Regions from separate parts of the Arthrobacter sp. AG1021 genome, predicted to be linked through region 4. Evidence: riboswitches for the same ligand, from Rfam matches in the RefSeq annotation. Region 4 holds a riboswitch; each other region holds the start of a gene.
The links. Region 4 has a riboswitch for S-adenosylmethionine ahead of DFO58_RS06730 (bifunctional o-acetylhomoserine/o-acetylserine sulfhydrylase). Riboswitches for the same ligand answer to the same signal wherever they lie in the genome.
Positions count from the first base shown of each region.

Region 1: it holds a riboswitch for S-adenosylmethionine, as region 4 does, so the genes downstream of both, DFO58_RS13465 (acyl-CoA dehydrogenase family protein) here and DFO58_RS06730 (bifunctional o-acetylhomoserine/o-acetylserine sulfhydrylase) in region 4, are expected to answer to the same signal.
Region 2: it holds a riboswitch for S-adenosylmethionine, as region 4 does, so the genes downstream of both, DFO58_RS08300 (hypothetical protein) here and DFO58_RS06730 (bifunctional o-acetylhomoserine/o-acetylserine sulfhydrylase) in region 4, are expected to answer to the same signal.
Region 3: it holds a riboswitch for S-adenosylmethionine, as region 4 does, so the genes downstream of both, DFO58_RS15990 (flavin reductase family protein) here and DFO58_RS06730 (bifunctional o-acetylhomoserine/o-acetylserine sulfhydrylase) in region 4, are expected to answer to the same signal.

Region 1 covers NZ_RBLB01000009.1:495,286-501,146, reverse strand. Annotated here, with positions in the region: gene DFO58_RS13475 (glycerate kinase) at 1-354, shown strand, start outside; gene DFO58_RS13470 (alpha/beta hydrolase) at 463-1,296, shown strand; SAM riboswitch class I at 1,489-1,579, shown strand; gene DFO58_RS13465 (acyl-CoA dehydrogenase family protein) at 1,631-2,836, shown strand; gene DFO58_RS13460 (acyl-CoA dehydrogenase family protein) at 2,886-4,103, shown strand; gene DFO58_RS13455 (HNH endonuclease signature motif containing protein) at 4,161-5,861, shown strand, end outside.
Region 2 covers NZ_RBLB01000007.1:631,098-636,958, forward strand. Annotated here, with positions in the region: gene DFO58_RS08285 (hypothetical protein) at 1-199, opposite strand, end outside; gene DFO58_RS08290 (helix-turn-helix domain-containing protein) at 348-911, opposite strand; gene DFO58_RS08295 (DinB family protein) at 1,113-1,712, shown strand; SAM riboswitch class IV at 1,787-1,900, shown strand; gene DFO58_RS08300 (hypothetical protein) at 1,916-2,182, shown strand; gene DFO58_RS08305 (VIT1/CCC1 transporter family protein) at 2,238-3,341, shown strand; gene DFO58_RS08310 (LOG family protein) at 3,411-4,589, opposite strand; gene DFO58_RS08315 (DEAD/DEAH box helicase) at 4,677-5,861, shown strand, end outside.
Region 3 covers NZ_RBLB01000011.1:149,567-155,427, reverse strand. Annotated here, with positions in the region: gene DFO58_RS16000 (ZIP family zinc transporter) at 1-112, opposite strand, end outside; gene dnaB (replicative DNA helicase) at 174-1,529, opposite strand; gene DFO58_RS15990 (flavin reductase family protein) at 2,131-2,631, opposite strand; SAM riboswitch class IV at 2,729-2,845, opposite strand; gene DFO58_RS15985 (XRE family transcriptional regulator) at 3,197-3,751, opposite strand; gene DFO58_RS15980 (DMT family transporter) at 3,783-4,718, shown strand; gene DFO58_RS15975 (NAD(P)/FAD-dependent oxidoreductase) at 4,808-5,861, opposite strand, start outside.
Region 4 covers NZ_RBLB01000007.1:267,673-273,533, forward strand. Annotated here, with positions in the region: gene DFO58_RS06725 (homoserine O-acetyltransferase) at 1-628, opposite strand, end outside; gene DFO58_RS06730 (bifunctional o-acetylhomoserine/o-acetylserine sulfhydrylase) at 631-1,974, opposite strand; SAM riboswitch class IV at 2,066-2,184, opposite strand; gene DFO58_RS06735 (VOC family protein) at 2,358-3,002, shown strand; gene DFO58_RS06740 (hypothetical protein) at 3,089-4,393, opposite strand; gene DFO58_RS06745 (GNAT family acetyltransferase) at 4,519-4,932, opposite strand; gene DFO58_RS06750 (CPBP family intramembrane glutamic endopeptidase) at 4,953-5,735, opposite strand; gene DFO58_RS06755 (aminoglycoside phosphotransferase family protein) at 5,827-5,861, shown strand, end outside.

The DNA.
Region 1 (5,861 bases), on a different contig from region 4:
AGCCTGGGCAGCTACTTCGCGGTCGACCTGGTCCCCGGGTGGGAGCTGGTCGCCCGGGTGCTGGACGCCCACCGCATCATGGGCGGCGCGGATCTGGTCATCACCGGCGAGGGCCGGCTGGACTCGCAGTCCCTGCAGGGCAAGGTGGTATCCGGGGTACTGCAGGCCGCCGGGGGAGACGTTATCGTGATCGCCGGATCGGTCAGCCTGGAAGACCAGGTTTTGGCCGACGCCGGAATCCTCGCGGCCTACTCGATCGCTCCGGGCCCGGCGAGTTTGGCCGAGCTGTCCGCCGACGCGCTGAAGCTGCTGGAGCGCACCGCGTTCAGCGTCGCACGGACCTACCTGCGCTGAAGCGCTCGCTGTCGCTTTGCGCAAAACCCTTGCCACCGTCGAGGACCGATGCCTAGCGTGGGAGGCAGCGCGGCAACCGCCGCGACCTTCGTCGGAGAAAGGGCCAGCATGGCAACCGTGAAAGTCGGAGAAGAGAACACCACCGATATCGAGCTGTACTACGAGGACCACGGCTCCGGGCAGCCGGTGGTGCTGATCCACGGCTACCCGCTGGACGGATCCTCCTGGGAGCTGCAGACCGCGACGCTGCTCGGCGCCGGCTACCGCGTCATCACCTACGACCGCCGCGGCTTCGGCAAGAGCTCCAAGGCGGCCGTCGGCTACGACTACGACACCTTCGCCGCCGACCTGCACACGCTGCTGGAAACGCTTGACGTGAAGGACGCAGTGCTGGTGGGCTTCTCCATGGGCACCGGCGAGGTAGCCCGCTACCTTTCCACCTACGGCTCGGCCCGCGTCGCGAAGGCCGCCTTCCTCGGCTCGCTGGAACCGTTCATCCTGCAGACCGATGACAACCCCGAGGGTGTGCCGCAGGATGCGCTGGACCCGATGGCCGAGGCCGCCAAAACCGACCGCTACGCGTTCTTCAGCAGCTTCTTCGAGAACTTCTTCAACACCGAGACCTTCCTGGGCAACCGGCTGAGCGAAGAGGCGCTGGCCGCGAACAAGGCCCTGGCCTATGCCGCCTCGCCCTACGCCTCGGTCGCGGCCCAGTACACCTGGACCACCGACTTCCGCGCCGACATCCCGAAGATCGACGTGCCCGCGCTGATCGTGCACGGCACCGCCGACCGGATCCTGCCCGTGGACGTCACCGGCCGGCGCTTCGCCGAGGCGCTGCCCGCCGCCGAGTACCACGAGGTGGATGGCGCCCCGCACGGGCTGCTGTGGACCCACGCCAAGGAGGTCAACGACCTGCTGCTCGGCTTCCTCTCCCGCTAGCCGCAGGGCCCGCCGGGCCCGGGCACTGCGTGCGCCAATATGACGTCGTGCGACGGCTGGATGCTGCCGCGCGCCGTCGCGATCTGGGCCCGGCGCGGGTTCCAAACTCCCAATATGACGCAGTTTTGCGGTGCGTTCCGCCGCGTGACGGGGCGGTTCCCTCCGGCTTCGGCGGCGTGCTTGAATCGGTGCACACCATCCAGAGCGGCTGAGAGACCTGGCTCCGCGACGCCGCAGCAAGCCTGTAATCCGCAGGGAGTGCTAACGCCAGGTTCGATGGAGCCCGGGCCGCGTCCCGGTATCCCTCGGAAGTCCAATTCCAAGGAGCCCGATCATGACCGTCACCGCATTGCCCCGCGTCCCGTACACCGGCACCGCCAGCCAGGCCGAACTGGAGCGCTGGCGCGCCGTCGCCCGCCAGGTTGCCGGCACCCTGGCCGCCGACGCGCTGGCCCGCGACCGCGCCAACAAGCAGCCCTTCGCCGAGGTGCAGCTGCTGCGCGAGGCAGGGTTGCTGGAATTGCTGGTCCCGGCCGAGTTCGGCGGCGCCGGCGGGCACTTCGAGACTGCCTTCGAGGTCATCCGCATCCTGGCCGCCGCCGACGGGTCGATCTCCCAGCTGCTGGCCTACCACTACATCAACCAGTCGGGCATCGCCTTCTACGCCCCGGCCGAGGCGCAGGCCGACTGGTGGCGGCGCACCGTGGCGGGAAGCTGGCTGTGGGGCGACTCGGTCAACCCGGTGGACCCGAACCTGGTGCTGACCCGCGAGGGCGATGGCTACCGGCTGAACGGGGCCAAGCGCTTCTCCACCGGCTCCGGGGTGGGCGAGGTCATCGTCGTCAACGCGGAGGTCGAAGGCAGCGGCGAGCTGCTGGCCTTCGTGGTCCCGCGCGAGGCCGAAGGACTGCGCATCGTCGACGACTGGGACTATCTGGGCCAGCGGCTGAGCGCCTCGAACTCGCTGGTGTACCGCAACGTGCGCATCGAGCCGTCCGACGTGCTGGGCCCGGTCACCGACGAGCCGGTGGCCACCCTGCTCACCCCGGGCATCCAGCTGGCCTTCGCGAACTTCTACCTGGGCATCGCGGAGGGCGCGCTGGCGCGGGGCCGGCAGATCCTGCTGGGGCGCACCAACGCCTGGTTCCTCTCGCAGGCCGAAACCTATTCGCAGGACGTCGTCTTCCAGCGCACCGTGGGGGAGCTGAAGGCCCGCACTGCCGCGGTGGCCGCGCTGGCGGAGAAGCTGGGCCGCCGCTTCGATCAGGTGCTGGGCGGGGCAGTCAGCCAGCCGCAGCGCGCCGAGTTGGCGGTGGCGATCGCGGAGCTGAAGGTCGTGGCCAGCGAGGCCGGCGTGGAGGTCGCCAACCGCATCTTCGAGGTCACCGGATCCTCCTCCACCAAGAGCGACGTCGGGCTTGACCTGTTCTGGCGCAACGTGCGCACGCACTCGCTGCACGACCCGGTGGACTACAAGAAGATCGAGGTCGGCGCCTACTTCCTGCGCGGCGAATCGCAGCCGCTCTCGCTGTACACCTAGACACTGGACGCCTACGCCACCCTGCCTGCAACACCGATTGGAACACCAGATGACTGTCCTGTCCACATCTCGCCTGGCCTGGCTGCGTGAACGCTTCGCCCCGCACTTCCAGGCCATCGCCGACGGCGCCGCCGACCGCGACCGCACCGGCGAACTGCCCTACCGCGAGGTCGCCGACCTCGCCGCCGCCGGTTTCGGCGCGATCCGCGTGCCCGTCTCCCACGGCGGCGCCGGCGCCACCCTGCCCGAGCTGTTCGAACTGCTCACCGACCTGGCCGCCGCCGACTCCAACATCGCCCAGGCGCTGCGCGCGCACTTCGCGTTCGTGGAGGACCGGCTGGTCGCCGCCCCGGGTCCGGCGCGCGATACCTGGCTGGCCCGCTTCGCCGCCGGCCAGCTGGTCGGCAACTCCTGGACCGAGGTCGGAGCGGTGACAGTGGGCGAGGTGGCCACCAAGGTCAGCCCGGACGGTTCCGGCGGCTTCACGATCACCGGCGCCAAGTACTACTCCACCGGATCGATCTTCGCCGACTGGCTTGACACCTACGCGCAGCGCACCGACACCGGAACCCGCGTCATCGCCGCGGTCTCCCGGCACCAGCCGGGCGTGGAGCTGGCCGAGGACTGGGACGGCTTCGGCCAGCGCACCACCGGCACCGGCACCTCCACCTTCACCGGCGCGGCGGTGGAGGAGCTGATCGAGTTCGACACCCGCTTCAAGTACCAGACCGCGTTCTACCAGCAGGTGCTGCTGGCGGTGCTCGCCGGCTCCGCCAAGGCCGCCGAACGCGAGTTCGCCGCGCAGCTGGCGGCCCGCAAGCGCACCTTCAGCCACGCCGCGGCCAACATCGCCGGGCAGGATCCGCAGCTGCTACAGGTCATCGGCGAGGTCTCCGCCGCCGCCTTCGCCGCCGCGGCCACCGTCGAGCGCGTCTCGAACGCGCTGCAGGGCGCCTACGAGTCGGCGCTCGCGCTGCACTCCGGCGGCTCGATCCAGGAGGACGAGGCCGCCAACGACGCGGCCGAGCTCGCCTCCGCCCAGGGGCAGGTGGTGCTGACCCCGCTGGTGCTCACCGCGCTCACCCACGCCTTCGACGCGCTGGCCGCCTCCGCCACCAGCGTGTCCAAGAACCTCGACCGCCACTGGCGCAACGCCCGCACCGCCGGCAACCACAATCCGTGGGTGTTCAAGGCGCGGCTGATCGGCGACCTCGCGGTCAACGGCACGCAGCTGCCGCGCGTCTGGGCGATCGGCGCCTCGAAGTAATCCACAATCCGCAGCTGCGGCGGCCGGCCCTCCCGGCGCCCGCCGCACGCTGGGGACATGCAGACCTCCACAAGCACCGAAGCGGTCGGGAAACTGGCCGAGGCCCGCAGCCTCATCGCAGCGGCCTGGGCGGACGTGGCCGACGCGGACCTCCCCGCCGGCCACGCCGCCTACTTCGCGCTGCTTGTCGAACAGCTGGGCCAGGAGTTCGCCCGCGCCCAGCTCTTCGCCGCCGACCTGCTGCGCCGCACCGGCGCCCACCAGCTGGACGCCGACTCCTTTCAGGCCATCGCCGACGCCGGCGAGCACCCCTCCGCCGAGGACCTCGCCCGCGCTGCCGGGCGCACCACCATGGGCCGCACCCCCTACAAGAACACCGCCGGGCTGCTGCACAACTGGCTGGGCATCCCGCTGGGCACCGCCCGCGACCGCCTGGCCCAGACCGACTGCCTCATCGCCCAGGTCACCACCGCCGGGCACCGCGCCGCGCCGCTGCTGCCCCAGTTGGCCGCCGAATTCACCGCCCCGCGCTCCGACCCGCGTCTGGTGCTTTCCGCCTCCCGGCTGATCCACGGCGCCCAGAAGGACTTCGGCCCCGGCCCCGCCGGGCAGAAAGCGCGCGCCAACATCCAGGCGGAGGCCGTCGCGCTGATCCGCGAACAGCCCGCAACCGCCCGCAAGCACGTCGCCGACCTGATCCACCAGCTCAAGTCCGGCAAGCGGCCGCTGGGCGCGCTGCTCTCCGAGATCGGCTTGTTCAAGCTCGGCTGCCGCAAGGGGCTGGAACACTACCTGCTGCGGGTGCTGCCCTCGCAGGCCGAAGTGGTCGACGCGCACTTGCGCAAGGTGGACAACCCCAAAACCGAGACCGGCAACCGCGAAGAACTCCACCGCCAGGCCGCCGAGGACCTGGCCGCTGAAAACGGCGACCCCGCCCCGCCGGACTGGGACGATTCCGAGACCATGCCGGATTGGGCGCAGGACCCCAAGGAAGCCGACGACGCGGCCGCTGAAGAGCCGGACCACGAAGATCTGGATACAGACGGCACTGATCATGAAGGCTTCGACGTCGACAGAGAACCCGCCGAGGACATACCGCCGGCAGACCCTGAAGCCGCCGAGCTGCTGGTTCCCTTCGAGGACATGCGGCCCGAGCTGCGCCACCTGATGGGCCTGCTTGCGACGCTAAGATCCGCCGGAACCGGCAAACGCCGAGGCTCTGCCACCGAGGTCGGCATCATCATCGACTACGACAAGATGGTCGAAACGGGGCAGGACTTCGCGGTGACCATCACGGGCAAGCCGATTTCCGCAGGCGAAGCCAGGGCCGCGGTCTGCAATGCCGGCATCTACCCGGTGGTGCTGAACGGGCGAGACCGGATCCTCAACCTCGGCCGCTCGCAGCGGCTGTTTTCCAAGAGCCAGGCCAAGGCCCTGCGCACCGCACGACGCGGCTGCGCCTTCCCGGGGTGCACCATGCCCGCCGAACGCTGCGAACTCGACCACTTGGACGCATGGGAAAAGGGAGGCCGGACGGACATCGACCGCGGCGACCTCTACTGCACGGTGCACCACATCGGGCGCCACTGCGGCTTGTTCCATGCAGTCAAGGTCGAAGGCAGCAGGCCCATGGTGCTGCTGCCCAAGAGCGTGGACCCCGAGCAGCGGCTTCACATCAACACGCACTTCCTCACGCCTGCCGAGTCGAAACGCGCCTTGGCCTGGGCCGCCGAAGCGACCCAGCTCTGGAAAGCCGGC
Region 2 (5,861 bases), 360 kb from region 4:
GGCGGATCGTGCGCACACCCAGCATGATGATGACGACCGCGAGAATGGCGGCGCCAAGGAAAAAGAAGTTGCGCTGGGTCCGCAGCCACGCAAGGGTCGATCCGACCAGGATGCCGACCAGGGCCGAAGCCCACCAGCCGATGGAGCGCAATTCGTGCGGTTTGGACTCCGCGCTTCCGGTGGATTTACCAGTCGCCATTGCACTCCTTCCTGTCTTCACTAGCCTGCCTGCGTCGGCGGGCACTATTCCAAGAATACGCGGTGCAGTGGCCAGCCGTGAACGCGGCGCCTCTTCGCGGCAGGCTCTGTCCGGGGAGTCACACCACACCGGGAGCCACTGCACAGACTCAGAGAATCAGGGTCCAGAGCACCACGGCAGGTTCATCGCCGGGGTTTTCCCAGCTGTGCGGTTCCCGCCCCGGAAAGGTCATGGTGTCCCCCGCAGCGAGCTCGACCACCCGTTCGGGCAGCACCAGCGTGAACACCCCGGAGGCCACGTGCAGCACTTCGAGCTCGCAATCCACCGAATACAGTTCGTTCTCCCCCTTGCCCCGGGGTTCCACTTCGGCGCGAATGACCTGGACGCGCTTTTCGCCGCGCGGGGTGACCAGCTTCTCGGTGATGCCCGAGCCTCCCAGCGAGATGCGCGGCGCATCCCCCAGTCGCACCAAAGTCGTGTCCGGTACTTCGAACAGGGTCCCGACCTCGATCCCCAGCACCTCGCAGAGCTTGAGCAGCGTGGAGACCGACGGACTGGTCAAGTCGCGTTCGACGCGGGAAAGAAACCCCTTGGTCAACCCGGAAAGCTCGGCGACCTGGTCGATCGTCATGTGCTGCTGCTGGCGGACGCCGCGCAGCCGTGCTCCGATGTTGATTGACGAGCCTGAGGGTTCGACGGGCAGAGCTTTCATCCGTGGGGCACCTGGACCTGTTCACTCGAAGGATAGGCAGCGACCGCTGGAGTGTACTTCTGCCGGCCGCTCTGCGTCCCCAGTTTACCAATACGCAACTTCCGGCCAACCGGAGCGGAAGAATATGACACCTTGGCTTCGGTGGCTTCCCATTTCCTGAAGCGGGTTCCCCGAACCGTGGCCTGCACCTACACTCGGTCCATGGACGACACCCCGAACAGCACCGCGGCCAGGCTGCGCGAATACCTGAACGACGCGCGGCAGGCAGTCATCTTCAAAAGCCGGCAGCTCGGCGAGGAGCTGGCCCGCCAGCCCATGACCCCCACCGGCACGCACGTGCTGGGCGTCGTGCACCACCTGGCGATCACCGAGTACGGCTACTTCGGTGCGTGCCTCAATCGGCCGGTCAACGACTCCTACGTCCAGCAGCTGCTGGACATCGACGACCCGCAGGCGGATTTCATGCCGCCAGCCGATGCCAGCGCGCAGCAGGTCATCGAGCTCTACCAGCGGGCCATCGCCTTCGCCGAGGCCGGGTTCGACCAGCTGGAGCTCGCCTCCCCGGCCGAAGTCCCCTGGTGGGTCCGCCACCGGCACACCACCCTGGAACATCTCATGGTGCACATGATCGCAGAGACCTCGCGCCATGCAGGCCATCTGGACATCGTCCGCGAGCTGCTGGACGGGCAGGTCGGGCTGCGCGCGGAAGCGCCGAACCTGCCGGACTACACGCCCCGGCAATGGCAGGAGCAGCGCGACCGGCTGCAGCAGACCGCGCAGTCCAAGCGAGGCTCCGACTAGGGCTTCGCGCGGAGTTCATATTACGGAATGAAACTTCACGACTTAATATTGCGGCGGTAGCATCGACACTGTTGCTTCACGAGACGCGGCGCCAAGCTCCGACTGGCCGCGCACCAACCCCAGGTTCATGGGTGGTTCGGATGAAGAAGCGGTCCGGGCATCGACCGATGCGCGGGCAAGAGCTCAGCGAGAGTTGTCGTGTCATGGCATTTTCCGTCCTCCCCATCATCGATCTGCAGACCGGACAGGTGCAGTTCACCGTGCAGGACCGCTGGTACACCCGCTACATTTCAGACCCGGCGCACCTTGAGCGGCTGATCACCCGTTCCTCCCGGCGCCCGGTCTTCGATCCCGCGGCCGGCGAGCTGGTGGTGTTCGTGGCGTCCGCCGGGCAGCCCGATGGGCGCAGCCTTGCTTTTAGGCTTGCCAAATTCCCCGGCACCATCTCGCTGGCTAAACTGAGAGGCTGAACAGAATCCCGGGTTTCGTTGAGAAATCCCAAGCCGTAGGAGAGTCATCCTCGTGATGTCACACAGCCCCACGACTGAGCCCACCCCCGCCCAGATCCGCCGCTGGCGCAAGTACGTTGCGGACGAGGTCGCCGAAGGCGCCATCTACCGCGCGCTGGCCCAGAAGAAGACCGGACAGGAAAAGCAGATCCTGCTGGGACTGGCCGCGGCGGAAGAACGCCATGAGGAATACTGGCGCACCAAGCTCGGGGCGCATGCCCGCCCGGTGCGTCCCTCGCTGCGTCGCAGCTTCCTGCGTTTCCTCGCCCTGAGCTTCGGCTCGGTGTTCGTGCTCGCGCTGGCGCAGCGGGCCGAAAGCAGCACCCCCTACGCGACCGATGCCGACGCGTCGCCGCAGATGGCCGCCGACGAGCAGGTCCACGAGGAAGTCGTCCGCGCCCTGGCCACCGCGGGCCGCGCGCAGCTGTCGGGCAACTTCCGCGCCGCGGTCTTCGGCGCCAACGACGGCCTGGTCTCCAACCTGGCCCTGGTCATGGGCATCGGGGCGACCGGTGTTTCCTCCGGACTGGTGCTGTTCTCCGGCATCGCCGGCCTGCTGGCCGGCGCGCTGTCCATGGCCGCCGGCGAATACGTCTCCGTGCGTTCGCAGCGCGAGCTGCTCACGGCTTCGCGTCCCACTCAGGTGACGCTCACCGCCGCCCCTGACCTGGATTTGGACGCCAACGAACTGGTGCTCATCTACAAGGCCCGCGGCATGACCGACGAGGATGCCGAGCACCGCGCTGCAGAACGCATGGGCTTGTTCACCTGCGACTGCAACCCGTCCTTCTCGCTGAACCCGGAAGCCCGGGCCGAAGAGCTGGCGAACGAGCACGAGGAACTGGGCTCGGCTACCGGCGCCGCGGCGACCTCCTTCTGCCTGTTCGCTTCCGGAGCGGTCATCCCGATCCTTCCCTACATCTTCGGCATGTCAGGCCTGGCTGCGATCATCACCTCGGTGCTGCTGGTCGGCGCCGCGCTGATGATCACCGGCGGCATTGTCGGGCTGCTGTCCGGGGCCTCGCCGATGAAGCGCGGCCTGCGCCAGCTGGCCATCGGCTGGGGCGCCGCCGCAGTCACCTACTGCCTCGGCTTGCTGTTCGGCACCAACGTGGCCTGAGCCCCGCCGGCTCGATGAGCCATTCCCACGGCCGCCGCCTGCTTCACCAGGCGGCGGCCGTTGCCGTTCTCAGAATCTGGTGCGCCGGCGCAGCGACTGCATGCCGCCGATGAATTCCACCGCTTCGGCCACCGAATCGACCAGGGCGATCTTGTCCTCCATGATCTGCTCGGCGGCCAGCGCCTTGAGCAGCTGCCAAGCCGGCAGTGTGCGGGTCCAATGCTCGCGGCCGACCAACACCAGCGGCACCACCCTGGCCCCGGTGGCGTAGTAGTTCTCGCAGGCGTCCTGGAAGATTTCCTGCACCGTGCCGGCGGAACCGGGCAGCACCACGATCCCGCCGTTGGATTGCTCCAGCAGCAGCGCCTCGCGGGTCGCGTTGGCGAAGAACTTGGCGATGTGCGTGGCGAACAGGTTCGGCGGTTCGTGCCCGAAGAACCAGGTCGGAACCCCCAGCGAGGTGCGTTCCGAGGGAAAGCGGGCCTTCACGGCGAGCGCGGTGCGCGCCCAGCCGGTGCGCCGGTGGATCGCGTCCGGTTCCGCCGCCAGCATCTGCAGGGCCGTGGAGATCTCCTCCCGCCCGCGGTCGGCCAGCCAGGCACCGGCGTTCGCCGCTTCCATGGCTCCCGGTCCCCCGCCGGTGGCCACGGCGTATCCGGCGCGGGTCAGCCGCGCCCCGAGGTCCAGCGCCTGCGCGTACTGCTCGGTGCCTCGGCTCAGGGCGTGCCCGCCCATGACTCCGATGATCGGGGTGTCCTTGAAGGCGCCGTCGTAGACCTCGGAGATCAGCGCCTGCCCCACGTGGTGGTCGTGCAGCGTCGCTGCCATCGCCTGGTCGTCGCTCAGCAGCTGGCGCGGACCGTGCTGCTGCGAGTAGGTGTAGATCCGCGCGTCCGGCACATGCTCATAGGTCTGCGTGCTGATTCCCTCGTACAGTTCCTCGGGGGTGTACAGCCCGCGGTCGCTGGTGCGGAAGGGCAGCTGCTCCCCCGAGTCCATGCACAACCCGCCGGTGCCCTGGACCAGGGCGCGGCCGGCTTCACTGAACTGGCAGTCGATGAACAGCGCCTCGGCCAGGTCCAGCGCGGCGAGCACCGTATCGCGCCCGCGCAGATCCACCCGGTGCACCCGCCAGCTGCGGCCGCGGGAGCGCTGGAAACCCAGCGCTTCGGCCGCCAAGCGGTCGAATTCCGCCAGTGAGGTGATGTTGACGGCGCGCGCCGGAAGATACGGCCAGACTTGGGACATGGCTCCACGCTACGTGACAGTTAGGGATTATTCACAGTAGGGGGCTCTCAACTTTCACGACGGGCCAGAACGTGAAACGATTAGCGGATGACTAATGCTGTTCCACCGACCATCGACGCAAGGCACCTGCTGGCGTTCTTGGGCAATGTTCCCTTCTTCCACGGCAAGAAACTCGCCGACGAAGCCAATGCCGTGGTCGATGTTGAATTCGATGAGTCATCGGGGCAGATCGAAGGCACCGTGTTTGCCGGCGGCGAGGACTTTTCGCCCATGGTCCAGCTGCGCCGCGGCGCCGCCGGCTGGGAAATCGACTCCGGCGAATGCAGCTGCGACACCCCCGGCATCTGCCCGCACATCGCGGCCCTGGTGCTGACCTCCAACAAGCTCTCCGGGCTGGCCAAGGTGGCCACCAAGATGGAGGAGAAGGTCGTCACCACCTGGTCCAAGCAGGCAGACACCTGGTACGCCGAACGCGAGCCGCGCCCCAGCGACGGGCTGGTCGGCTCCCCCAACGACCCGGTGGTGCCGATGGCGCTGCAGTTCCTGCTTTTCGACGCCAAGAACACCACCCAGCAGCAGCAATGGATGCCGACCGGCAAGCTGCCGCACGCCACCCACCGCAACCGCCGCTTCCGCCTGGGCGTGCGCCCCATGGTGCGCAACTCCGAGGGCCGTTGGGTGCGCGGCCAGCTGCGCTGGACCACCATTGGCTTCAAGACCTTCGGCTGGAACCTGCTGCGCGCGCAGCACCACTGGTTCTGCAGGTTCGCGGCGATGGCCCGCAGCAACACCCAGACCAACTTCAAGACCGACGAGGACTGGCTGTTCCTGGACGAGTACTCCTCGAACCTGCTCTGGCCGCTGCTCGATGAAGCCCATGAACTGGGCATCGAGCTGATCGGCACCCGCAACGACCTGTCGGTCCTGGTCGGCGGGCAATCCTGGACCGAAATGGTCGCGGACCTCGATGACGAGGACAACCTGCAGGTGCACGGCATCCTGCATGCCGCCGGCCACGACCTGACGCTGGAGGACTACAGCCCCGCCGGCACCATCGGCGACCACGGCTTCTACGTCCAGCTTGAGGACCCTGAGCAGATCCTGATCGCCCCGAGCCTGGACCGCCTCTCCGACAAGCAGCTGAACTGGTACGACTCGCACCAGCGGCTCCAGATTCCGGCGGCCGACCACCAGCTGTTCTTCGATACGGAGTATCCGCGCATGGCCCGCACCTTCGGCGTGCGCAGCATCTCCGAGGCCCTGGTTTTCCCT
Region 3 (5,861 bases), on a different contig from region 4:
CGGCGCAGACCCAGACCCGGGGAATTCGCAGCCACCAGGCCGCTACGGCCCCGATCAGCAGCGCTGATCCGGCCACGGTTCCCCAGAGCAACGCGTGGAGGGAGACGAACATGACACCCACTATAGTTGGCGGTCAGCCAACCCAGTAGGTGCCCTGGAAATGCCGGCCGGGGCTACCCTTCCGAGGACATGTTGCTGAAGCGCGAGTAATGTCCCTGGAATGCCACGGTGATGGTCTTGGTGGGACCTGCACGGTGCTTCGCGATGATCACGTCGGCTTCGCCCGGACGGTTCTCCTTGTCGTACACATCGTCGCGGTGCAGCAGGATGACCATGTCGGCGTCCTGCTCGATCGAGCCCGATTCGCGAAGGTCCGAGACCATGGGCCGCTTATCGGTACGCTGCTCGGAACCACGGTTCAGCTGCGACAGCGCAATCAGCGGCACGTCGAGCTCCTTGGCCAGCAGCTTGAGGTTACGCGAGAACTCGGAGACTTCCTGCTGGCGCGATTCCACACGCTTGCCCGAACTCATCAGCTGCAGGTAGTCGAGGATGATCATGCGCAACTCGTTGCGCTGCTTCAGGCGTCGGCACTTGGCGCGGATTTCCATCATGGACATGTTCGGCGAATCGTCGATGAACAGCGGGGCCTCGTTCAGCCGGCCCATGGTGGTCGCGATCTTGGTCCACTGCGCGTCCTCCACCGAGCCCTTGCGCAGGTCCTGCAGCTGGATGGATGCTTCCGCCGAGAGCAGGCGCATTGCGATCTCGTTGCGGCCCATTTCCAGGGAGAAGAACACGGTGGCCATGTTGTGCTTGATGGCCGCGGAACGGGCGAAGTCCAGCGCGAACGTCGACTTGCCCACGGCGGGACGGGCCGCGATGATGATCATCTGGCCGCCCTTCAGGCCCTGGGTCAGCTCGTCGAACTCGTAGAAGCCGGTGGGCACGCCGGTGATGCCGTCGCCGGCGTTGGCGGCGTTCTCGATCTCGTCGACGGTACCCTCGATGATTTCGGACAGCCGCACGTAGTCTTCGCTGCCGCGGTTCTCGGAAACCTTGTAGACCTCGGCCTGCGCCTCGTTGACGATGGCATCCACCTCGCCGTCGGGCGAGTAGCCCATCTGGACGATACGGGTTCCGGCGTCCACCAGGCGGCGCAGCACGGCGCGTTCGCGCACGATTTCCGCGTAGTAGCCGGCGTTCGCGGCGGTCGGCACCTGCTGGATCAGATTGTGCAGGTAGGCGGCTCCGCCGACGCGAGCGATCTCGTTGCGCTTGGTCAGCAGGTCGGCCACGGTCACGGCATCCGCGGGCTCACCGCGGCCGTACAGGTCAATGACCGCCTCGTAGATTGCTTCATGGGCGGGACGGTAGAAGTCGGTGCCGCGAAGGACTTCGACGACATCGGCAATCGCGTCCTTGGAGAGCATCATGCCGCCAAGAACCGACATCTCGGCTTCGATATCCTGCGGCGGCTTGCGCCCCGCATCCGATGCTCGCTCTTCGTAGATCGGCTCTGCACTCATTACAGACACTTCCATCCCCTATGTACCCGCCGGGAAACCACTTTTGCCATATCGGCAACTGTCCATCGTGTCAGCACCAACCGACAGCTGGGCCCGGAGGCCTTGTGGATAGTCTTTCCCAGTGCCAACACTAGGTGGGTTATTAACAGAGGTAAACCCTGATATCCACAGAATATGTGGATAACCCACCACCTCCTGTGGACTCCCCTGTTCACTACGTGGGGATAATCCTGTGGATTACCCCACTTAAATGGCAGATATTAACACTTGACTTGGGTTTTTACGTTTTCACAGCTGTGGATAGAGAATTAATTTTTTCCACTGCACACAAGCTCCGTAGACGTTATCAACAGCCTGATTCCCGGAATCAAGGCGTTTTTCACAAGTTATCAACCCCAATCAACAGGCTATCCACAAAGCTGTGGATAGTGCTGTGGATAGCGACCCCGTCATAATTGCGTGATGAGCTGCGGAAATCCACACGTCGGCGAGCCGCGGTCCACGGAAACCGGGCATCAGGGCCCGAAGCCGCGCGGTTTGGATTTAAAACCGCTGCGGCGCGAAGGATGACCCTTCGCGCCGCAGCGTCTGGTGATGTCAGTTAAACGAGTTCGGGCACTGGCAGTGAGTGAAATCGCGAATCGTGGAAGATCTGCGGGGAATGGTTGGAGAAGTCATGACCGTGGACCTCCAGGAAGATCACCCAATGGTCGCCGGCTTCCACTTCGTTGTAGATCGAGGTCTCCAGCCAGAGGGTGGATTCCTGGATGAACAGGGCGGCTTGCTCAGTCTCATGGGTATCTACGCCGGCAAAGCGGTCGCCGTGCTTTGAGGCGATCTGCCCGCAAATCCCGTCGTTGCGCTCGCTGAGCACCGAGACGCCGATACGCTCCGCGGCACGCAGCTTGGGCCAGGTGTTGGAGGTTTTCTGCACCGCGAACATGACCAGGGCTGGCTCCAGCGATACTCCGACGGTAAAGGACGACGCGACGAGGCCGGTTTTCTCCCCGTCAATGACGGCGCAGAGTGCGGCGACGCCTGATGGGTGCTGCGCGAAAACCTTGCGCAGGGTCAGCGGGTCAAGATCCTGATTCAAAGACATGGCTCGATTCCTTCGGGTCGTGCCCAACGAGCGGGAACGTCCGGCAACAGCCCGTGGAGTTCACTTCTGCGCGCTGCCAGATGTTTGCACACTCGATGTGCGGTACTTGTGCCACGCGTTCTTGCGTGGGACCGAATCCTCACCTGGAGCACCCCACTACCGTTGAGAGGGTTGCCGGCCAGCAAGCCAGGGCTTATAGCTGACGCTCTTGATTCTGGTTAAAACCATATTGCTCGTTACGCCGCACGGTCAAACATTTCACTTCTCAAATCGCAATATTCAAGAAATTGTTCGACTTCTTCGGTAATTTCCGTGTTTCGATCATCCTTTTATTCGGAAGTTTCAGTCATTTTGCACGCATCTCCAGCCAACTTGTGCGGTTTGATTTCAAAGAATGTAGCGGGCCAAGGCAATCAAGCCGCTGGCTTCGTACATCTGCCATGCCGAGGGCAAGCGTCGCCCAAGCCCCCACAGACTTGCAGAACCCGACTCCCCGGATACCCCCGGGCGGTCCACAGCGACGCTTCCGTCAGAAGTACCGCCGCGCTGGCGGCCAGCCCGCCCGTCACGAAATGACGTTTCGAACGAACTTCACCGGTTCCGCGCCGGCATTCACGTAGGAATAGGACTGCGAACTGGGGTAGGTTGCATGTTCCCCCGCGTTCAGGTCCAGGACCGTCGAGGCGAACTCAATGAGCAGCTTGCCGTGAACTACCAAGATCATTTCCGACCAGCCTTGGGGATCGGGCTGGGCGTCATATCGTTCGCCGGGCGCAAGCACCCACGTCCACAATTGCACCTCTTCGCTGGCGGGGGCCGACCCCAGCAGCATCGCCCGACTCTGCGGACTACTCCCCTTCCACGCCAGTTCATTGATTTCGGAACGGGCCGCAGTAGGCGCGGTCACCAGATCAACGAAGCGAATTCCCAGCGCTTCCGCCAATTGGTCGAGTCCCGCCAGGCTGATATTCGCCTCGCCGGCTTCGAGGTTGATGATCGTGCGTCGGCTGACCCCCGAGCGCTGCGCAAGAATTGCCTGGCTCAGTCCCGCGCGTTTTCGGAAGTCGCGGAGATTGGATCCAACGTTGCGGAGAACCGGAGAGTCACTGGAATCTTGCATGTGCACTATTCTGCACTATATGATGTGCAGAATGGTGCACATTTCTGCCATACGGGAAAATTTTTCACTCAGCAGGCAAGAAGCCGCCCTCCTTACCATCACGTCCGTCTGGGGCGGAACTTTCCTGCTGATTCACTTGGCCATGCGCCACAGCGGACCGATGTTCTTTGTCGGCGTCCGATTTGTCATCGCAGGCTTGGTCGCCGCGGCCATTTTCTCGAAGTCGCTCTGCAGGATCACCGGCAGGGAGTTATGGGCCGGAACGGCCATCGGCGTGATGATCTTCCTGGGTTATGGGCTGCAGACCCAAGGGCTTCAAACCATCAATAGCAGCACTTCGGCGTTCCTGACAGCGCTGTACGTGCCGATGGTTCCGCTGTTGCAATGGCTGGTCTTTCGCCAGCGCCCCCACACGATGGTTTTGCTCGGGGCGGGTCTCGCCTTTGTCGGACTACTGCTGCTGGCTGGACCGGGTGCCGTCAGTCTGGGCTTGGGCCCTGGAGAGATCGCAACCTTGGCGAGCACCCTGCCTATGGCCGCAGAAATCCTGTTGATTGGCTTCTACGCCGGCAAGGTCAACCTGGGCAGGGTCACCGTCATCCAGCTGCTTGTTGCCGGCGGCCTCGGATTCTCCGCCATGCCGGCAGCCGGTGAATCCGTCCCCGAGTTCTCCTGGCTCTGGGCCGCCCCTGCCATTGGCCTGGGAGCCGCAAGTTTCCTGATCCAGGCGACCATGAACTGGGCGCAGAAGTCCGTCTCCCCCGCCCGGGCCACCATTATCTATGCCGGGGAACCGGTCTGGGCCGGAATCTTCGGCCGCATGGCCGGTGACCGGATGCCTGCCTTGGCGTTGCTCGGCGCGGCGGTCATCGTGGCCGGGACGTTGCTCAGCGAGATCCGACCGAGACCGGAGGACACGACACGGGATCAGGCTCAGGCTCCGAATCAGGACGCCCTGACCGAATAAGCCCGCAGACCTTTGGCACGCAGCCCTCGGCCCGCCCGGTCGCACCATCGAACCGGGCGGGCCGAGGACCCTCCAAACGCATCCACGCGTCAGAGCCGGTGGAAGCTTTCGGCGAGCGCGTACACCGGAGTGTCCAACCCCTCGTAGCGTGCCTTGAGCTGCAGCCCCAGATACTTGGAGTAGTGCCGGGACTGGTGCAGGTTGCCGCCGTGGAACCACAGGTTCTTGACCCTGGTCGGCTTCCACATGTTGCGCAACTCCCCCTCCCACGGCCCGGGATCCTTGGTGGTGCCCGAGCCCAGGCCCCAGCATTTGCCCACTTCGTCGGCGACTTCCTGGGAGATCAGCTGCGCGGCCCAGCCGTTCATGGAGCCGTAGCCGGTCGCGTAGACCACCGCGTCGGCGGGCAGCTCGGTGCCGTCGGACAGCACCACTGAATGTTCGGTTAGGTGCGAGACCTCGCCCTTGGCCAGCGCGATGGACCCGTCGGCCACCAGCTCCGAGGCGCCGATGTTGATGTAGTAGCCTGAGCCGCGGCGCAGGTACTTCAGGAACAGCCCCGAGTCGTCGTCGCCGAAGTCCAGGTCGAACCCGGCGTCGGTCAGCGACTGGTAGAACTGCGCGTCGTCCTCCCTGATCTGAGCGAAGGCGGGTTTGTGGAATTCGGGCAGCACCTTGTACGGGATCGAGGCGAAGATCAGATCCGCGGTATCGGTATCGATCCCGTTGGCCAGCGCCTCCTCCGAGTACAGCGGCCCGAGCACGGTTTTCATCAGCGATTCGGAGCGCACGATGTGCGTGCTGGAACGCTGGACCATCACCGGCTTGGCGCCGTTGTGGACCAGGTCCGCGCAGATGTCGTGGGCGGAGTTGTTCGCGCCGATCACCACGACGTTCTTGCCGCGGTAGGACTCGCCGCCCGGGTGGGTCGAGGAGTGGTTCTGCTCCCCGGCGAAGATCTCCTGGCCCGGGTACTGCGGAAGGTTCGGGATGCCTGACATGCCGGTGGCCATGACCAGGTGCGTGGGGCGCAGGGTCAGCGGCTGACCGTCGCGGAGAACCTGAACTATCCAGCCTTCGGACTCGGGGTCCTTGCGCGCGCTGACGGCCTCGGTCAGGGACCAGTAGTCCAGTTCCATGAGC
Region 4 (5,861 bases):
GCGGATCAAGCCGGATGGATTGGGTCTGCACCTGCGCGAACGCTATCTGTTCTGCGCTGGCTTGGCCGGTGGAAGCCATGACCACCAGGTTCGCGACCTGCTCAGGGAATTCAACCGCGTATTCCAGGGCCCGGGCTCCGCCCATGGACCCGCCGAGCACGGTATGCCAGCGCTCAATTCCCAGCTGCGTAGCCAGCCTTTGCTCCAGCCGTACCGAATCCTTGATGGTGACGAACGGGAAACGCGAACCCCACGGCACACCTTGCTCATCCAGCGATGCGGGGCCGGTGGATCCATTGCAACCGCCGACCATGTTCACCGAGACCACGAAGAAGCGGTCGGTGTCCACTGTCAGGCCGGGGCCGACGAAGTCCTCCCACCAGCCGTCGGTCTGCGAATCGCCCCGGGAGACGTGGGCGTCTCCGGTCAGGGCGTGCATCACCAGCACTGCGTTGCTGCGCTCGGCATTCAGCTCCCCCCAGGTTTCGTAGGCCAGGTCCACCTGCGGCAGGTAGCCGCCGAACTCGAAGGAGTACTCGCCCACGGACGCACGGCGCAAAATGCCGTGGGTCCCTTCGGCGAGCTCTTCGGTGCCGATGGTGTCTTCGGTAGTCACAATGGATGCCATGCCTAGCGGGTTTCCTGCAGTTCCTTGCCCTCAAGGGCTGCGACCGCCTGGAACCCAAGCTCGAGGTCGGCCAGGATGTCGTTGATGTTCTCCAGCCCGACGCTCAGGCGCACCAGTCCCGGGCGCACCCCGGCGGCCAGGCGCTCCGCGTCGGAGAGCTGAGCGTGGGTGGTGGAGGCCGGGTGGATGACCAGCGAGCGGACGTCACCCAGGTTCGCCACATGGGAGTGCAGCTGCAATGCGTCCACAAAAGCCTTGCCTACTTCGACTCCACCGGGCAGGTCGAAGGCCAGCACCGAGCCGGCGCCCTTCGGGCTGTACTTGCGTCCGCGCTCGAACCACGGCGAGGATTCCAAGCCGGCGTAGGCCACAGCTTCCACATCCGCGCGGGCTTCGAGCCAGTTCGCGACAGCGGAGGCGTTCTCCACGTGGCGTTCGATGCGCAGGGACAGGGTCTCCAGACCCTGGGCGATCAAGAACGCGTTGAACGGCGCCGGGGCCGAACCCAGGTCGCGCAGCAGCTGCACGCGGGCCTTGAGGATGTAGGCCAGGTTGGCGCCGAGGATGCCGTTGACGCCCAAGTCGCGGGCGTAGACCAGGCCGTTGTAGGACTCGTCCGGGGTGTTGAAGCTCGGGAAGCGCTCGGGATCCTTGGAGAAGTCGAAGTTGCCCGAATCCACGATCACGCCGGCGATCGCGGTGCCGTGGCCGCCGAGGAACTTGGTGGCCGAATGGATCACGATATCCGCACCCCATTCGATGGGGCGGATCAGGTACGGGGTAGCCAGGGTGCTGTCAACCAGCAGCGGCACGCCGACCTCGTGGGCGATCGCGGAAATGCCCTCGATGTCCAGCACATCCTGGCGCGGATTGGAGATGGTCTCGCCGAAGAACGCCTTGGTGTTCGGCTGGACGGCGTCGCGCCATTCCTGCAGGTTGTCCGGGTCGGAAACGAAAGTGACCTCGACGCCCAGCTTCTTCAGCGTGTGCTTGAGCAGGTTCTGGGTTCCGCCGTAGAGGCTCGGGCTGGCCACCAGGTGGTCGCCGGCCTCGGCGATGTTCAGGATCGCGAAGGTGGTTGCCGCCTGGCCGGAGGACAGCAGCAGTGCGCCCACGCCGCCTTCGAGGTCGGCGATGCGGGTTTCCACGGCCTCGGTGGTGGGGTTGCCGATGCGGGTGTAGATCGGCTCCAGCTCCTGCAGGGCGAAGCGTGCTGCGGCGCTTTCGGCGCTCGGGAAGACGAAGGACGTGGTCTGGAAGATCGGCAGGGAGCGTGCACCGGTGACCGGGTCAGGGCTCTGGCCTGCGTGGATCTGACGGGTTTCAAACGACCAATTGTTGCTCATGGCAGCCTCCAAAAGTTCTGTAACTATGGGGGGTACACCACTGAACACACACCACCGGGAAGAACCTCTTACGAGGTGCTGCCAGAGGGGTAACCCGCGCTTGTCCTTGACGCCGAGCGGCTCAAGGGCCAGGTCTTCACCCGGGGCACCCCACCGCGGTTGGAGGGTTGCCGCCCAGTAAGCCGGGGCTTGTTACTGGGACTCATGACCTGCTACCAGTGTGCCCGAAAATCGAATATCTTGGCAACTCGGGGCCGGATCCAGAGTCTCAATCGGTCATATTCGCGTTCGAGCGACTTCTTATTGCACAGAATTCGACAAGAGTCCAGATCTTAGGCTCGCCTAAGTAGAGACTGGGATCACATTGTTGTCATGATTGGCACATGATGAGGCTAGATCACGTTACCTACGCATGCGGCCCGGATGGGCTGATGCCAACCGCTGAAAGAATTGCAGAGTCCCTGGGTCTGGAATTCGTCAAGGGAGGCGTGCATCCACGGTTTGGAACTCGCAATGTAATTTTCCCGCTGAAGCACAACCAGTACCTTGAGGTCGTCGAGGTGCTGAACCATCCGGCCAGCCTCAAGGCACCTTTCGGACAGGCCGTGCGCGCGCGCTCCGAGCTGGGCGGCGGCTGGATGGGTTGGTGCGTGTCATTGGACGACCTGAGCGGAGCGGAAGAACGCCTGGAACGCAGGGCAGTTCCCGGGAACCGCAAGTTCCCCGACGGCCGCGAACTGACCTGGCAGCAGATCGGCATCAAGGGCCTGATCGCGGATCCGCAGGTGCCCTACCTGCTGCGCTGGGACGACGGCACCGAGGACCTGCATCCGTCGCGCGCGCTGGAGCCTACCGGTGAAATCAGCGAGATCAACATTGCAGGATCTCGCGAGCGCGTGCTTGAATGGCTGGGGCAGCCGGAGAACGTGAATCTCGGACCGGTGACCACCAAGTACCAGGCTCCTAACGGGACGCCGGGCATCCTGTCGGTAACTTTCAATACCGCCAAGGGCACGGTCGTCCTCTAGGAACATCGGGGACCACAGCACAAGGTAGGCGGGGACAATGGAGTCCCCACCTACCTTTGCTCGTTAATTGAACGGTTGGTGCAGCCCTAGGATCCGGGTAGCAGCACCAGCTGGCAGTTTTCGACTCCCGCGGCCGCCCGCTTTACCCAGCTGATTTGGGACTGCTCGTTCAGCGCGTTCAGCGCGTCGAGCTGCGCAGACTCGGCCGAGTCGAAAAAGTCCCGGTCTGCTTTTGTGGTCCACCATTGGTGCAGCAGGTTGGTCTGCGCCCACATGTGCTGCTGCGCTTCGGTATCGGCACTCGAGGTGCCAACAATGCCGTGGCTCGCCGCAAGGCTGCCCAAACATTGCTCAGTGGGGTTGACCGACATTTTCATGGCCAGGTCCCACTTGACGGTTTCCGGGGAATAGCGGTCCTCGAAGTCCAGCAGCAGACCGCCAGTTGCCTCGGCATGGGCCTTGCTGCTGGTGATGATGCGTGGCTGCTGGATTCCTGTGGCCTGTTCCAACTGGCCGACACCCGCGGTGATGTTAGACCTCCAGTCGTTCCAGTGCTCCGCTTCCCCGGGCCAGAAACAGTACTCGTGCCCGTCGCCGGGTTCTTCGCAGCGCAGCTCGGAGGTGCGGCTGAGCTGCTGCTCTTCGCCCGCATCCTGCGCCGCCAGCGCCCCGCCGCCCCAGAGCACTGTCAGCGACAATGCTCCGGCCACGGCCAGCGCGCGACGCGCCATTCGGTTCATGTTCTGCGCCTTGACGCAGATGGCCAGCACGCCCAACATCGACCAGCCCAGATAGCACAGGGCGACTGCCTGGATGACTATGGGATTCGGTGCCGAATCCCGGGTGCAGCACCCTGAAAGCCCTGCCATGTTGCTCAGCATGGGGCCAGGAGCCACCAGGGAAAGCAGTTGCAGTCCGGAGAACAACACGATGCTCAGCCCGATGGCCAGCTTCGGGGCGAACAGCAGTCCCAGCCCCAAACCGCCCAGGCACAGGCCCAGCATCATGAGCATGGAGAGCAGGAATAGTCCGGGGTCGGGGACGAACACTTCGCCCATCCGGTACATCACCGTCGCGTAGCCCAGCAGGTAGGCGCTGGCGCCGACAACCAGTGGGGGCGCCAGCAGCTGCAGGGCGGTTGCCGCGATGCGGTGCGGTCCGCGTACCCGGCGCAGGGCCGCGATGCCGAAGCGGCCGCCCACCCATGCGGCGTAGGTGCCCAGCACGACGCCGCAGAAGAGTATGCCGAAGGAGGAGGCGACGCTCAGGCCTTCCCTGCTGGTATGTTCGGTCTCCACCGGAACCAGCAGCGCCAAGAGCTCGGTGAGGATCAGCATCGCCATCAGCGCGAGGCAGGCCTGCGACTTGCTCCAGAGTTCGGCGAACTGCATGTCTTCCCTTCGAGTTCCCGCCGGATGCTCTCTCGTCAGGAAGGCTTTCATCAGATTGGCGGATATTTTGTACCGGAGTAACTTTATCCGCTTTTTCTGGACGTCCGCTTCAAATACCCTGCTGGTTAGGGAACCAGCCGTTTGCCCAGCACTGCGACGTCCAGGCGTTCGAAACCGAGTTTTTCGTAGAACTGCGTAACCGAGTCATTGCCGGCGCGGACCATCAGCTGGACCTTGACGGTTCCCCGGGCGCGCAGCCATTCTGCCGCCGCTTCGACGATGCGCCGCCCGCAGCCTTGGTCCTGCAAGTCGGGGTCGACGGCGACGTAGTAAAGCCAGCCGCGATGCCCGTCATCTCCGGCCATGGCGGTGGCGGCCAGCCGCTCCCCCTGGACGAGCGCCAGGATGGTGGACTCAGGGCCCGCGAGGGCCTTGCGGGCGTCGGCGTGCGGATCGTTCCACGGCCGGGTCAGCCCGGTGTATTCCCACAGCGCGACGGCCCGCTCGACCCAGGCCTCGGAAAGTTCGATTAATTCCATGTCAGAAGGCTATGGGAAGGCTACGCGCCGATGCCAATCGCCGGTCCGAGCAGCAGGTAGCCGACGAAGCCGATGGCATCGAGCAGGAAGTGCGCGATCACCAAGGGCATGACCCGGCCGTAGCGGTGGTAGACCCAGCCGAACACCACACCCATGACCACGTTGCCGATCATCGGCCCGATGCCTTGGTAGAGGTGGTAGCTGCCGCGGATCAGCGCCGAAGCGAGGATCGTGGTCCACAGTCCCAGCTTGAGCTTGCGGGCGTAGGTGAACAGGAAGCCGAGCATGATCACTTCCTCCAGCACCGCGTGGCGTGCGGCCGAGAGCATGAGCACCGGGACGCTCCACCAGTAGTCCCCGAGGTTCGCGGTGGACAGCGCCGTGGTGATGCCCAGTGCCCTGCCCGCAGCGTAGACTCCGAGGGTTCCCAGCCCCATGGCCAGGAACAGCCCGGCACCCAGCAGGGTGTCCCGTCCTGGTTTGCGCAAGTCGAAGCCGATCGTCGACGCGGTGGTACCGGTGCTGCGTTTCATGAGGTACAAGGACAACAGCACCGGGACCAAGGCGAAAACGATGTCCAGCAGCTGGTAGGTGAGGTCGAAGTACTCGCGCGTATTCAGCGGATTGTTCATCGAGGTCGTTTGCTCGGACAGCGGAGCCTTGGTGACCTTGTCGGCGAAGCTGATGATCGAGTACACCGCGCTCTGGCCCAGGCACAGGGCCATCACCAGCGCGATTTCGATCTTCAGCGTGCGCCGGTCCGCGGTCTGGGTGCTGGTCTGTGCATTCACGTCTTTGATCATAGACCGCGCATGCTGTGCGGACGCCCAGCGAACGGCCACCGTGCGATAGCCTGAAGAAGCTGTTTTCCCTGATCCGCGAAGCGAGTTGCCTGTGTCCCGTCCCGCCACCGAAGCCGAGATGAACCT